Regions from separate parts of the Paenibacillus sp. BC26 genome, predicted to be linked through region 1. Evidence: a T-box and tRNA genes for the amino acid it is inferred to sense, from the RefSeq annotation. Region 1 holds a T-box; the other regions hold tRNA genes.
The links. A T-box is a leader RNA that pairs with one kind of tRNA and senses whether it is charged. The one in region 1 lies ahead of leuS (leucine--tRNA ligase), so its partner is inferred to be a tRNA-Leu.

Region 1 (3,738 bases):
GCGCCGCAAGCTTGGCATAACACTTGGGTTGAAGGCTGGGTAACGAAGACGCTTAAGATCGGATCGTTTGTCATGATCGATGGCGGCGTGATCGGCTTTGGCGCATACGGCTTTATCCCCGCGGATGAGCGGACGCGGCTGCTTCGACTTGGCGAGCGCGTGAAAGCACGAGTCACTTTCGTCCGTGAGGACGGACGGGTGAATCTATCCATGAATCAGCGCAAGGAAGTAGGTCGCGTGGAAGATTCGGAGCGGATTCTCACGTTCATGAAGGAACGTCCGAACGGCGCGATGCCTTATTCGGATGAAACGCAAGCCGAAATCATCAAGCAAAAATTCGGCATCAGCAAAGGCGCGTTCAAGCGTGCAATCGGTAAGCTGATGCGTGAAGGGCTTGTCGTCCAAGAAGGAAGCTGGACGAAGCTGACCGAGCAAGCGAAGGCGGCGGCTGTTCCGACTCCGTCTGCTTCTGCGGCAGACGCGGGGGAGTAGAGATGGAAGCTTATCGGCATTTCGCCTCCGTGTATGACAGGCTGATGGAAGAGATGCCGTATCCGCAGTGGCTGAAGTTTGCAGAGGCATGCTGGACAAGGTACGGAACGCCGAAGTCTGTCGTTGATCTGGGATGCGGAACCGGCAGCATTGCGATTCCGCTGGCGAGAAGCGGCTATCAGGTCTTCGCGATTGACCTCTCCTCCGATATGCTGACCATTGGGCAAAGCAAATGGGGGGAAGAACCTTCACGCAGCGGCGGTTCAATTACTTGGCTCCAGCAGGATATGACCGAGTGGGAGATTGGCGAAGAGGTCGATTCCGTTATCTCCTTCTGCGATTGTATCAACTATCTGACGGAAGAAGATGAGGTTCAAGCCGCTTTCCAAGCAACCTATCAAGGCTTGAAACCAGGCGGTCTGTTCCTTTTTGATGTTCATGCGCCGAATACGTTAGCTCGGTATGCCGCGGAGCAGCCGTTTGTACTCGATGATCCGGATGTGGCTTATATCTGGACCTGCGAGCTGGATGAAGAGCGGGTAGAAATCGAGCATCGACTTACGATTTTTGCCCAGGAGAGCGGCTCGCGAGACAACCGATTCTCGCGCATCGAGGAGATGCACGTGCAGCGGGCGTATGATGCGGAGTGGATTCGGGAATCACTGCTAATGGCAGGCTTCAGCCGCGTGGAGCAATTTGCGGATTTCACGCTGGAAGTGCCTGATTCGGAAGCAGAACGGCTGTTTTTTGCGGCAATCAAGTGAATTTGACCGATTCCGGGCGTTCTGCGCCTTGACATGACAGGATTCGCTTATTTATAATCGAACTATCTATTTTAGGTGTTGAAGAGGAGCAGTAGCTTTAGCAGCGTTTGGATCAGAGAGCCGGCGGTAGGTGCAAGCCGGACCAACGTGAAGTGAACTCGCCTTGGAGCCGCGCGTGAACACGATTTCAGTGGTAAACGTGCCGTTTCGCCTGCGTTAAGGGCTAAGAGTGAGCAGCGACAAAGCATGTCGTTTGCTAACTAGGGTGGTACCACGGGAGAATAATCTCTCGTCCCTAGCGTTGTCGCTAGGGACGGGAGTTTTTTTGTTTTCTGACAAGGACTGGATTGACATGGAAGAGAGAATAGGGAGGCAATTCGTTATGGCACAGGAACGCCAGGAGCAGCAGGGGTATAACCCGTTAGTCATTGAACCGAAATGGCAGAAGCATTGGGATGAGAACAAGTCGTTCAAAACGACTGAGGATGCAGGAAAACCGAAATTTTACGCACTTGATATGTTCCCTTATCCATCCGGAGCGGGACTTCATGTCGGCCATCCGGAAGGTTACACGGCGACGGATATCGTCTCTCGTTATAAGAGAATGCGCGGCTACAACGTGCTTCATCCGATGGGCTGGGATGCGTTCGGCTTGCCGGCTGAGCAGCATGCACTGGATACGGGCGAACATCCGCGTGAAATTACAGTCAAGAACATCAACAATTTCCGCCGTCAAATTAAATCGCTGGGTTTCTCCTACGATTGGGACCGCGAGTTCAGCACAACAGATCCGGACTATTACAAATGGACGCAGTGGATCTTCATCCAGCTGTTCAATAAAGGCTTGGCTTATGTAGCTGAAGTGCCGGTTAACTGGTGCCCGGCGCTTGGGACGGTGCTTGCCAATGAGGAAGTTATCAATGGCTTGAGCGAGCGCGGCAACCATCCGGTCATTCGTAAGCCGATGCGCCAATGGGTGCTGCGGATTACGGAATATGCCGAGCGTTTGCTTGAGGATCTGGAAGAGCTGGACTGGACCGAGAGCATTAAAGATATGCAGCGCAACTGGATCGGTAAATCCAAAGGTGCTGAAGTTACGTTCGCCATTGACGGACATGATGCTTCGCTTGTTGTATTTACAACACGTCCGGATACCCTCTTCGGAGCTTCGTACTGCGTACTTGCGCCGGAGCATGAGCTGGTAGATGTGATTACAACTTCCGCACAGCAAGCTGCCGTCAAGGATTATCAAGAAACTGCCGCGCGGAAGAGCGATCTCGAGCGTACGGATCTGAATAAAGACAAGAGCGGCGTATTCACAGGTGCTTATGCCGTTAATCCGGTGAACGGCGCGCTTGTTCCGATCTGGATTGCCGATTACGTCCTTGCCGGATATGGCACAGGCGCGATTATGGCTGTTCCGGGACATGACCAGCGTGACTGGGAGTTTGCGAAACAGTTCGATTTGCCAATCGTGGAAGTCGTTCAAGGCGGCGACGTGCTGGCTGAAGCGTTCGCAGGCGACGGTCCGCATGTGAACTCCGGATTCTTGGACGGTCTTAGCAATGAAGCGGCGATTGCGCGCGCTATCGAATGGCTTGAAGTGGAAGGCAAAGGTCAAGGCAAAGTGACGTACCGTCTGCGTGATTGGCTGTTCAGCCGTCAGCGCTACTGGGGCGAGCCGATTCCGATTCTGCATTTGGAAGACGGAACAATGAAGCCGGTGCCGGATGATCAATTGCCGCTGCTGCTTCCCGACGTGGATCAAATCAAACCGTCGGGCACGGGCGAATCTCCGCTTGCGAATGTAACGGAGTGGGTAGAAACAATCGATCCGGAAACAGGTTTGCGTGCGCGCCGCGAGACGAACACGATGCCGCAATGGGCCGGCAGCTGCTGGTATTACCTGCGTTTCATCGATCCGCATAACGATAAAGAACTGTGCTCCAAGGAGAAGCAAGCCGAGTGGCTTCCGGTTGATCTCTACATCGGCGGAGCGGAGCATGCCGTGCTTCACTTGCTGTATGCGCGCTTCTGGCATAAAGTGCTTTACGATATCGGCGTAGTCGATACGAAAGAGCCGTTCCACAAGCTGGTTAACCAAGGGATGATCTTGGGCACCAACAATGAAAAAATGAGTAAATCACGCGGTAACGTAATCAACCCGGACGATATCGTAAACGTATACGGCGCTGACACGCTGCGTATGTACGAAATGTTCATGGGGCCGCTTGAAGCGACGAAACCTTGGAACACCAATGGCGTAGAAGGCATGTACCGTTTCTTGGCTCGCGTATGGCGCTTGTTCGTTACGGACAGCGGTGAGCTGGCTGAGAAAATCGGCGGAAGCGGCGAAGCTTCTGAAGCTTCAGAGGCGTTCAAACGCACTTGGCACCGTACCGTGAAGAAGATCACGGATGATTACGAGAACCTTCGCTTCAATACGGCGATCAGCCAGTTGATGATTTTCGTCAACGATGCT
Region 2 (3,738 bases), 170 kb from region 1:
GAGTGGGCAGGCTTCAAATTCCGAAATCTTATTTAACGGCATTACAAATTACAGATAAAGCATCAATGGAATTTGACGGTGAGCGCATCATTATATCACCGCCTAAATCACTGGAGGGGTAGAACGAATGGAGAAGAAGGTAAGACGTTCACGGGGAAAACTAATTATGAGGACTTCAGCTTTGGCGGTTACGGCAGGCCTGCTGGCATCAAGTCTTGCAGCTTGCAGCAAGGGAGACAGCGGTAACGAAGCAGAACGCCATGTACTGCGAATCGGCTTTATGTATTCCAATTCCGATAATGAACCCTACCTGCGCCAACAGTTCACGGATGGTTATGAACTGACGCATCCGAATATCGACATCGAAATCGCAGCAGCGATCAACTATGACGATCAGCGTTTCGAAGAGCCCGATCCGAACAAGAAGCAGCCGGATCCGTACGAGAAGCTGAAAGAGATGATCAACGGCAAGAATCCGGTTGATGTCGTGGTATTGGAGTCTTCCTATCTGAAGCGACTTGTAGAAGACAATCTGCTTAAACAGCTGGATCCGCTTATTCAAGAGAGCGAATTCGATATCGAGGATTTCGTACCGACGGTTATTGACGGAATCAAGGACGCGGGAGGCGGCAGCATCTACGCGCTTACGCCGACCTTCAATGCATCGGCTCTCTACTATAACAAGAAGCTCTTTACCGATGCGGGCGTAACGCCGCCGACAGACGGTATGACTTGGACGGATATCCTGACGAAAGCGAAACAGGTAGCCAAGGGCGAAGGTGCAGAGCGTAAGTTCGGCTTCTCGTTCAATCGTTGGAGCGGAGACCCGTTCTGGGATTCCCAAACCTACTCGGCACCTCTGCAGCTGAAGATGTTTGATAATAAAGCAGAGAAGATGACCGTAGATACGCCGCAATGGCGCAAAGTGTGGAGTGAAGTAGCCGCGCTGTACCAAGAGAAAATCGTACCTACCCAAGAAGATATGAACAACGGCGGCGGAGGCGGCATTGCACGGGATGAGAAAGCTGTATTCAATCCGTTCCAAGGCGATCTGTTCATCAGCGGCCGTATTGCGATGATGATCGGCGGCTATGATTACGTGAATGAGCTGGCCAGAGCCAAAGATTATTCCGCTAAGAACCCTAAGATTCCGTCCCCGGATTGGGATGTCGTCACGATCCCGACTTTCGAGGAAGCTCCGGGCATTGGCGGCAATATCTACTTGAATAATCTGATGGCGATCAGCGCCAATGCACAAAACAGCGAAGATGCTTGGGACTTCATCCAGTTTAACAACAGCAAGGAATGGGCGAAGCTGAAATCCCGCAGCACCTATGAGATGGTAGCTCGTAAATCGTTCCTGAAGCCGAAGGACGGCATGAACTATAACATTCAAGCCTTCTACTCCCTCAAGCCGATTCCACCTCAGGATATTAATCTTGAGAAGCTTTACCGCGAGAAGCCGAACCTCTATCAGGTTCAACAATTTGCGCAGCCGCTCTTCCAGGAGGTCATTCAGAAGAAGAAATCCGTCGAAGAAGCGCTTAAGGAATGGCAGACCAAAGGGGATGCCATGCTGCAGAAGATTAAGGACAATCCGAATGGTCCGCTTGAGCCGGTTGAAGGCGGAGGCGGCGTAGGCATTGATGTTTACGGCGGCAAAGGCTAAATCATCATGAAGGAACCGCATTGGCGCAATTCGCGTCGATGCGGTTTTTTTGTTTATGTTGAGACCGTTCAGAGCCGATGCTTGTTTTTTCCGAAAATGGGGCATTCTAAGCGAAACGGCGAAGAAGGGAGTAAGTGACATGAAATGGGTGTATTGGGGGCGTCTGTACGAGACCAAATTTCAAGCCGGATGTCTGGTTAGACGGATGGAAAACGACTGGTGGGTATACGGATATGAATGTCCGCAAGAGATCGAAGTATTTCGTTCGCGGAAAGGAAGATTCGGCGTTCGATTCCTTCCATAAAAATATGCTTGACTTATTCATGGATCATATAGTATATTATTTCTTGTCGCCATTGAATGATTTGTAGTGAATGAGTGTTAACGCGGGGTGGAGCAGCTCGGTAGCTCGTCGGGCTCATAACCCGAAGGCCGCAGGTTCAAATCCTGCCCCCGCAACCAACCTTTCGATTATTATCGTAAGGGCCCTTAGCTCAGTTGGTTAGAGCGGTCGGCTCATAACCGATTGGTCGGGGGTTCGAGTCCCTCAGGGCCCACCATTCCACAATCATGAACATGCCGGGGTGGCGGAACTGGCAGACGCACAGGACTTAAAATCCTGCGGTGGGTGACCACCGTACGGGTTCGATTCCCGTCCTCGGCATCCAACAAGAAACCTTGATGAATCAAGGTTTTTTCCATTTTTATAGGAAGTTTGCATCTCATATTTAAGCGAAAGATAATACTCTTTTTCATCACATGCCACAATAGTGATGAAGAGGAGTTTTTTTTTATGGCTCGGAATAGAAATATCGACGATATATGAAACGGCTGCCAGCTAAGGCAGCCGTTTTATTTTTGCCAGCTTGCTTCCCTTCGTAATAAATAAAGAGGCGTAATAGGAAGCTGCAACAAGATTTGTCCAAAAATCGTAGAGATGTTCATTTTCTCCTTTTCATGCTGACTCTAAAATACAAGTTGACGATGAATAAGCGCATGCATCTTGAAACGTGAATTTGGAGGTTGCAGATGTTTTTTGTCGCTACAAATGGGAGATGAGGTGAAGTTTCCTTTGCCATTATGATGAGCTATGGATCGTTTCGCAAAATATACCATAGAAGGAATGATAAAATGAACAAGCATAAACGGACATCACGTTTGGCTTCACGTCTGACATCTTTGGTTCTCAGCATTTTGCTGGCGGTACTTACGCTACTGCCGGCGACAGCTTTCGCAGAAACCACTACCGGCAGCGATCCCTTCCAAGGCGAGATCCTTTTCCCCTTCAATGAGGGGAACGGTTCAACCTCCAGTGCCCTTTCGGGCGATCTAACAGCTACATTAGACAACTATGTATGGAATCCAAACGGTCGAGGCGCTACTCCCGCGATCTCCAATGACCAAACAGGCAAAAACGGGATCACAATCGATTACGGCACCTCGTTCTCGAATGTAAATGATCTTACGATGGGCGTTTGGGTAAAGCCCTCAGCTCCCAATTCCGGACAAACCAGTTCTTTGATGGCTCCCCCTTATAGCGGCACCACAGGCAATTGGGGTTTCAGCAATGGAGAAATCTGGTGGAGTATTAACTGGGGCACCAGCGCAAACAACTTCGCTGACACAAATATTAGCTTACTATCTTACGGATCGGATGGTTCCGAATGGGAAGGCGGCATTTCAGCGGCGGCAGGGAATCTGGCCGACGGCAACTGGCACTATTTGGCGTTCTCCTTAAGTACGACTGCAAATAAGATTGCTCTCTATGTGGACGGCAATCAGATCGGCGAAAAAGATTATAGCTCTCTATATCCGGTCAATCTACAGGCGTACAAATGGTTCGGCGGGAATGGGTACCAGGATAAGTCGTATACCGGCCTTCTGGATGAGCTTTCCGTTTTCCCATCTGTTCTCGACGACACCTCGCATGCAGCGCTATATAACAGAGTGCCTAATACGAGTATTGGCGGCAATCCGGGCGATCCCGGCGATCCTTTTCAAGGCGAGATTCTATTCCCCTTCAATGAGGGTAGTGGTTCAACCTCCGGCGCCTTTTCGGGTGATCTAAC
Region 3 (3,738 bases), on a different contig from region 1:
AGTCAGTCTGACGATGCGCAAGCCGGATTAACGGCACGGCAAAAAGGGTGTTATCTTCGAGCAGTCACGACATTAGCGTCACTGCAAAGAGATAGCACCCTTTTTCTACAAAATCGCTTACAAGCTTGCGGAATCCTCATCAGGCCGTTGACTCGTACGGTAGAAATACCAGCAATCGTTCAATAGACGAATTTGCCTGTGGTCTTTCTTCAGAAAAGCGCGCATCAGTTGATTGCACAGCCATTGCGGCATAGCTTCGCCCTCCTTCCAGCCATCACTTGTTGTACTAATAAGTGTATGGAAGTGGGCGAATGTCCGTGCAGGTCCAACTGGCGCGAATGTTCAAGTTTTTGCAAAAAACACGCGAAGTCGAAGCTTAGATGTCGAGTTCTTCCTCGTACCACTGCTCTAATTGTGCCTGCAAAGCGCGAATTTCAGTGAGCAGCGAGATAAGCGGATACGATTTCTCTTGAACGGATGAGAAATCCTTCTCCAGCTGATTCATGTAGTCAAGGCCGGAGTGGATGACAATGGACTTGTCATGAAGCTCTGCATCCGCACATTCAGCAATCGCGTAAGGCAGTACCGGCACTTCGGAAGCGGTGAGCTTGTCGATTTCTTTATGCAGGCGCAAATTAAGCGCGCTTAATTGATACGCATGCGAGGCAGGCATTTCCACGAACGAGATGTCTTGTCCGTTTTTCATTATGATATAACGCATTTCTGGCATGACAGCTTCTCCCCTCAATCTTTACTACTTGACAGTGTAGCGTATTCGTCCTTTAAAATTCAAGTATTATGAGTTACAAATTCAAGGGAGCGCATCAGATGCAGGATAATCAGCTACAGGAATGGGTGGAACGGGTTTCCTTGCAGTATTTCGGGATTCCGTTTCGGCACCAAGCGACCTTTAACGGTAGATTGAAGTCTACGGGAGGACGCTATTTTACGAAGTCGCACAATATCGAGATCAGCCCTCATCAATTGACCAATTACGGTGAAGAGGAAACCGAGAAGATCATCAAGCACGAGCTATGCCATTATCATTTGCATATATTGAAGCGCGGATACCAGCATCGAGATGCGGATTTCAAGCAGCTGCTGGCGAAAGTAGGCGGAACGCGATTCTGCAAATCTCTGCCGGAAGGGGTAAAACGCAAGCAGGAACCCTATCGATTTAAGCTCGTTTGTCGCAGCTGCGGGACCGAGTATTTGCGCAAAAGAAAGACCGATCCGCGCCGCTATGCATGCGGAAAATGCCGTGGAATTTTGTTGCTTTATAAGCTTGACTTCAATTCTAAGACATGATACATTATTTCTTGTCACTCATTACTATTCCCTGATAGCTCAGTTGGTAGAGCACTCGACTGTTAATCGAGTTGTCACAGGTTCGAGTCCTGTTCGGGGAGCCATTACTTTTGGAGAGATACCCAAGTGGCTCAAGGGGACCCTCTGCTAAGGGGTTAGACTGCGTAAGTGGTGCGAGGGTTCGAATCCCTCTCTCTCCGCCATTTCTTTTGAATGGAACGCACTTATTAGTGGACATTCAATTCTCCAATCTCGTTAGCAGCGAGAAGGAGTTAGCAACAAGAGGCCCGTTGGTCAAGTGGTTAAGACACCTCCCTTTCACGGAGGTAACAGGGGTTCGAGTCCCCTACGGGTCACCATTTTTAATTTCGATATGGACAATCACATATCACTTCGCGGTCGTGGTGGAACGGCAGACACACCATCTTGAGGGGGTGGCGCTCACAAGGCGTGAGGGTTCAAATCCCTCCGACCGCATCCCAGTTTTATAAGCATGAAACCCTTGATATTCAAGGGTTTTTTTGTTTTATAACAGATGGAATAATGATGGAAACCTTTCATTAAGCGTCAAACAGCCCACACCATGCTTTCATGGTGTGGGCTGTTGTAGGTTGTAGCTATAGATAGATCGGTATGCCTGTTTAGTGAACAGCTAGCAGAGCTCTAGTTTATCCTCCCATTCATCTTGCTTACATATTGCTTCGGCGTACATCCATTAAATCGCTTGAACAGCTCATAGAAATGAGCCATATTTTCGATCCCTACGGACTCGGCAATTTCGTTTACACTGCGGTTTTCGGTAACGAGCAGTCGTTCCGCTTTAGAAATTCGTTTTTGATTCACATAATCCGTAAAGGACGATCCCATCTTCTTTTTAAAATACTTCGAAAAATAGGAGTAGCTCATGCCAGCAAGTTGACTTGCCGCTCCCATGTCTATTTTCTCTGTCAAATGTTCATCCACATAGGTGACGAGTGATCGAATCACGTCTACATCCGCATCCACATGCGAGTGTGACGTTAACAGCTCACGCGTATCATAGCGAAGCAGCATCAACAACAAATACTTGATATGCATACTAACCGCGATTTCGTAGCCCTTCTTTTTATCCATAACCTCTGCATGTGTTTCAGAGATCATCCTCGCAATGTCTTTTCGCACACTTTCGTTTTCCTGGAAAATGTAATTCAGTTTCTCTAGGGGATGAAGGATCTCCAGGAAATGCCGATAGTACATCATCATGGCCGGATCGAAAAAGGGCCGGAAGTCAATGTGAAGCACAATGTAACTGAGATCGTTGTCACTGAGCTTTCTTCCCGTGTGCAGTTGAGAAGATCCAATCACCATCACATCTCCGGCATTAAGCGTGTAGGTATGATTCGGTGTTTGAATTTCGTGGGTTCCCTTCTCGACTAATATGAACTCAACCTCATTGTGATAATGCCAGGTATTTGAGCGCGTCGGCTCTTTACTTGAGTCCGTAAATCTCCACACTTTCATGCAGAGTGAAGGGTTTTGATAAGGGATCGGTTCTTTGAAAATACGCATGATACCTCGACACCACACTTTCAGTAAGCACGAATTTGGATATAAAAAGCATAAATGCCCGCATTTCGGCTAAGCGACAATATGTATATCATATAGCGTAGTTAGTCGTTATGAAAGATGAAATTAAGGAGTGGAGCAGGATGAAAGCAGCCATTGTCGGTTGCGGGGGGCTCGGAAATGTGCACGCCCGCGGTTACATGAATATCCCGGATGTAAAGCTGGTAGGCGTCTGCGATATCGATTTCAGTTTAGCGCAAGAACTATCCAATAAGACGGGAGCAACGGCTTTTGCCTCATTTGACGTCATGCTGCGAGAAATAGAATTCGATATTCTCAGTGTGACATTACCTAGCTATCTACATAAAGAATTTACATTGAAAGCAGCCGCTGCCGGCAAGCATGTGATCTGTGAAAAACCGCTTGCGTTACATCTAGAAGATGCGGCAGAGATGATCCGCAGTTGTGAACAACATGGCGTTCGGCTATTTGTCGGACATGTTGTGCGATTTTTCCCTGAATACGTTCAAATGAAGCAAGTGATCGATGATGGGAAACTAGGGCGTATTGGTGTAGTCCATGCCAAACGCATTGGCTCTCACCCCGGACGTTGGTTCTTTGATGATGATAAAAGTGGCGGCGTTATTACCGATCTCATGATTCACGATATTGATTTCTTCCGCTCTGCGATGGGCGAAGTCAAGTCTGTCTATGGATTAAACCAACGTGCGGATGACATTGATTACGCATTGGTTACGCTGCTGTTTGAAAGCGGAGCCGTTGCGAATCTGGAAGCTTTCTGGGGCTATCAGGGTCCTTTCCAAACAGCTGTAGAAATCGCCGGAAGCAAAGGCATTATTCGCAGCGACAGTCAGAAAAACAGCT

Region 2: it has a tRNA-Leu gene. The T-box ahead of leuS (leucine--tRNA ligase) is inferred to sense a tRNA for this amino acid. The anticodon was not compared.
Region 3: it has a tRNA-Leu gene. The T-box ahead of leuS (leucine--tRNA ligase) is inferred to sense a tRNA for this amino acid. The anticodon was not compared.

What each region holds. Positions count from the first base shown of each region.
Region 1 is NZ_FPAD01000001.1:3,519,038-3,522,775, reverse strand. Features, by position in the region: gene BM412_RS15930 (CvfB family protein) at 1-492, shown strand, start outside; gene BM412_RS15925 (class I SAM-dependent DNA methyltransferase) at 495-1,256, shown strand; T-box leader at 1,326-1,556, shown strand; gene leuS (leucine--tRNA ligase) at 1,639-3,738, shown strand, end outside.
Region 2 is NZ_FPAD01000001.1:3,346,215-3,349,952, reverse strand. Features, by position in the region: gene BM412_RS15145 (ABC transporter ATP-binding protein) at 1-122, shown strand, start outside; gene BM412_RS15140 (ABC transporter substrate-binding protein) at 167-1,669, shown strand; gene BM412_RS32145 (hypothetical protein) at 1,809-1,973, shown strand; tRNA gene BM412_RS15135 (tRNA-Met) at 2,055-2,131, shown strand; tRNA gene BM412_RS15130 (tRNA-Ile) at 2,153-2,229, shown strand; tRNA gene BM412_RS15125 (tRNA-Leu) at 2,248-2,333, shown strand; gene BM412_RS15120 (LamG-like jellyroll fold domain-containing protein) at 2,801-3,738, shown strand, end outside.
Region 3 is NZ_FPAD01000002.1:333,661-337,398, reverse strand. Features, by position in the region: gene BM412_RS17940 (Tex family protein) at 1-31, shown strand, start outside; gene cmpA (cortex morphogenetic protein CmpA) at 118-252, opposite strand; gene BM412_RS17930 (hydrolase/acyltransferase) at 377-730, opposite strand; gene BM412_RS17925 (SprT family protein) at 829-1,308, shown strand; tRNA gene BM412_RS17920 (tRNA-Asn) at 1,337-1,412, shown strand; tRNA gene BM412_RS17915 (tRNA-Ser) at 1,421-1,511, shown strand; tRNA gene BM412_RS17910 (tRNA-Glu) at 1,593-1,667, shown strand; tRNA gene BM412_RS17905 (tRNA-Leu) at 1,704-1,785, shown strand; gene BM412_RS17900 (helix-turn-helix domain-containing protein) at 1,972-2,808, opposite strand; gene BM412_RS17895 (Gfo/Idh/MocA family protein) at 2,967-3,738, shown strand, end outside.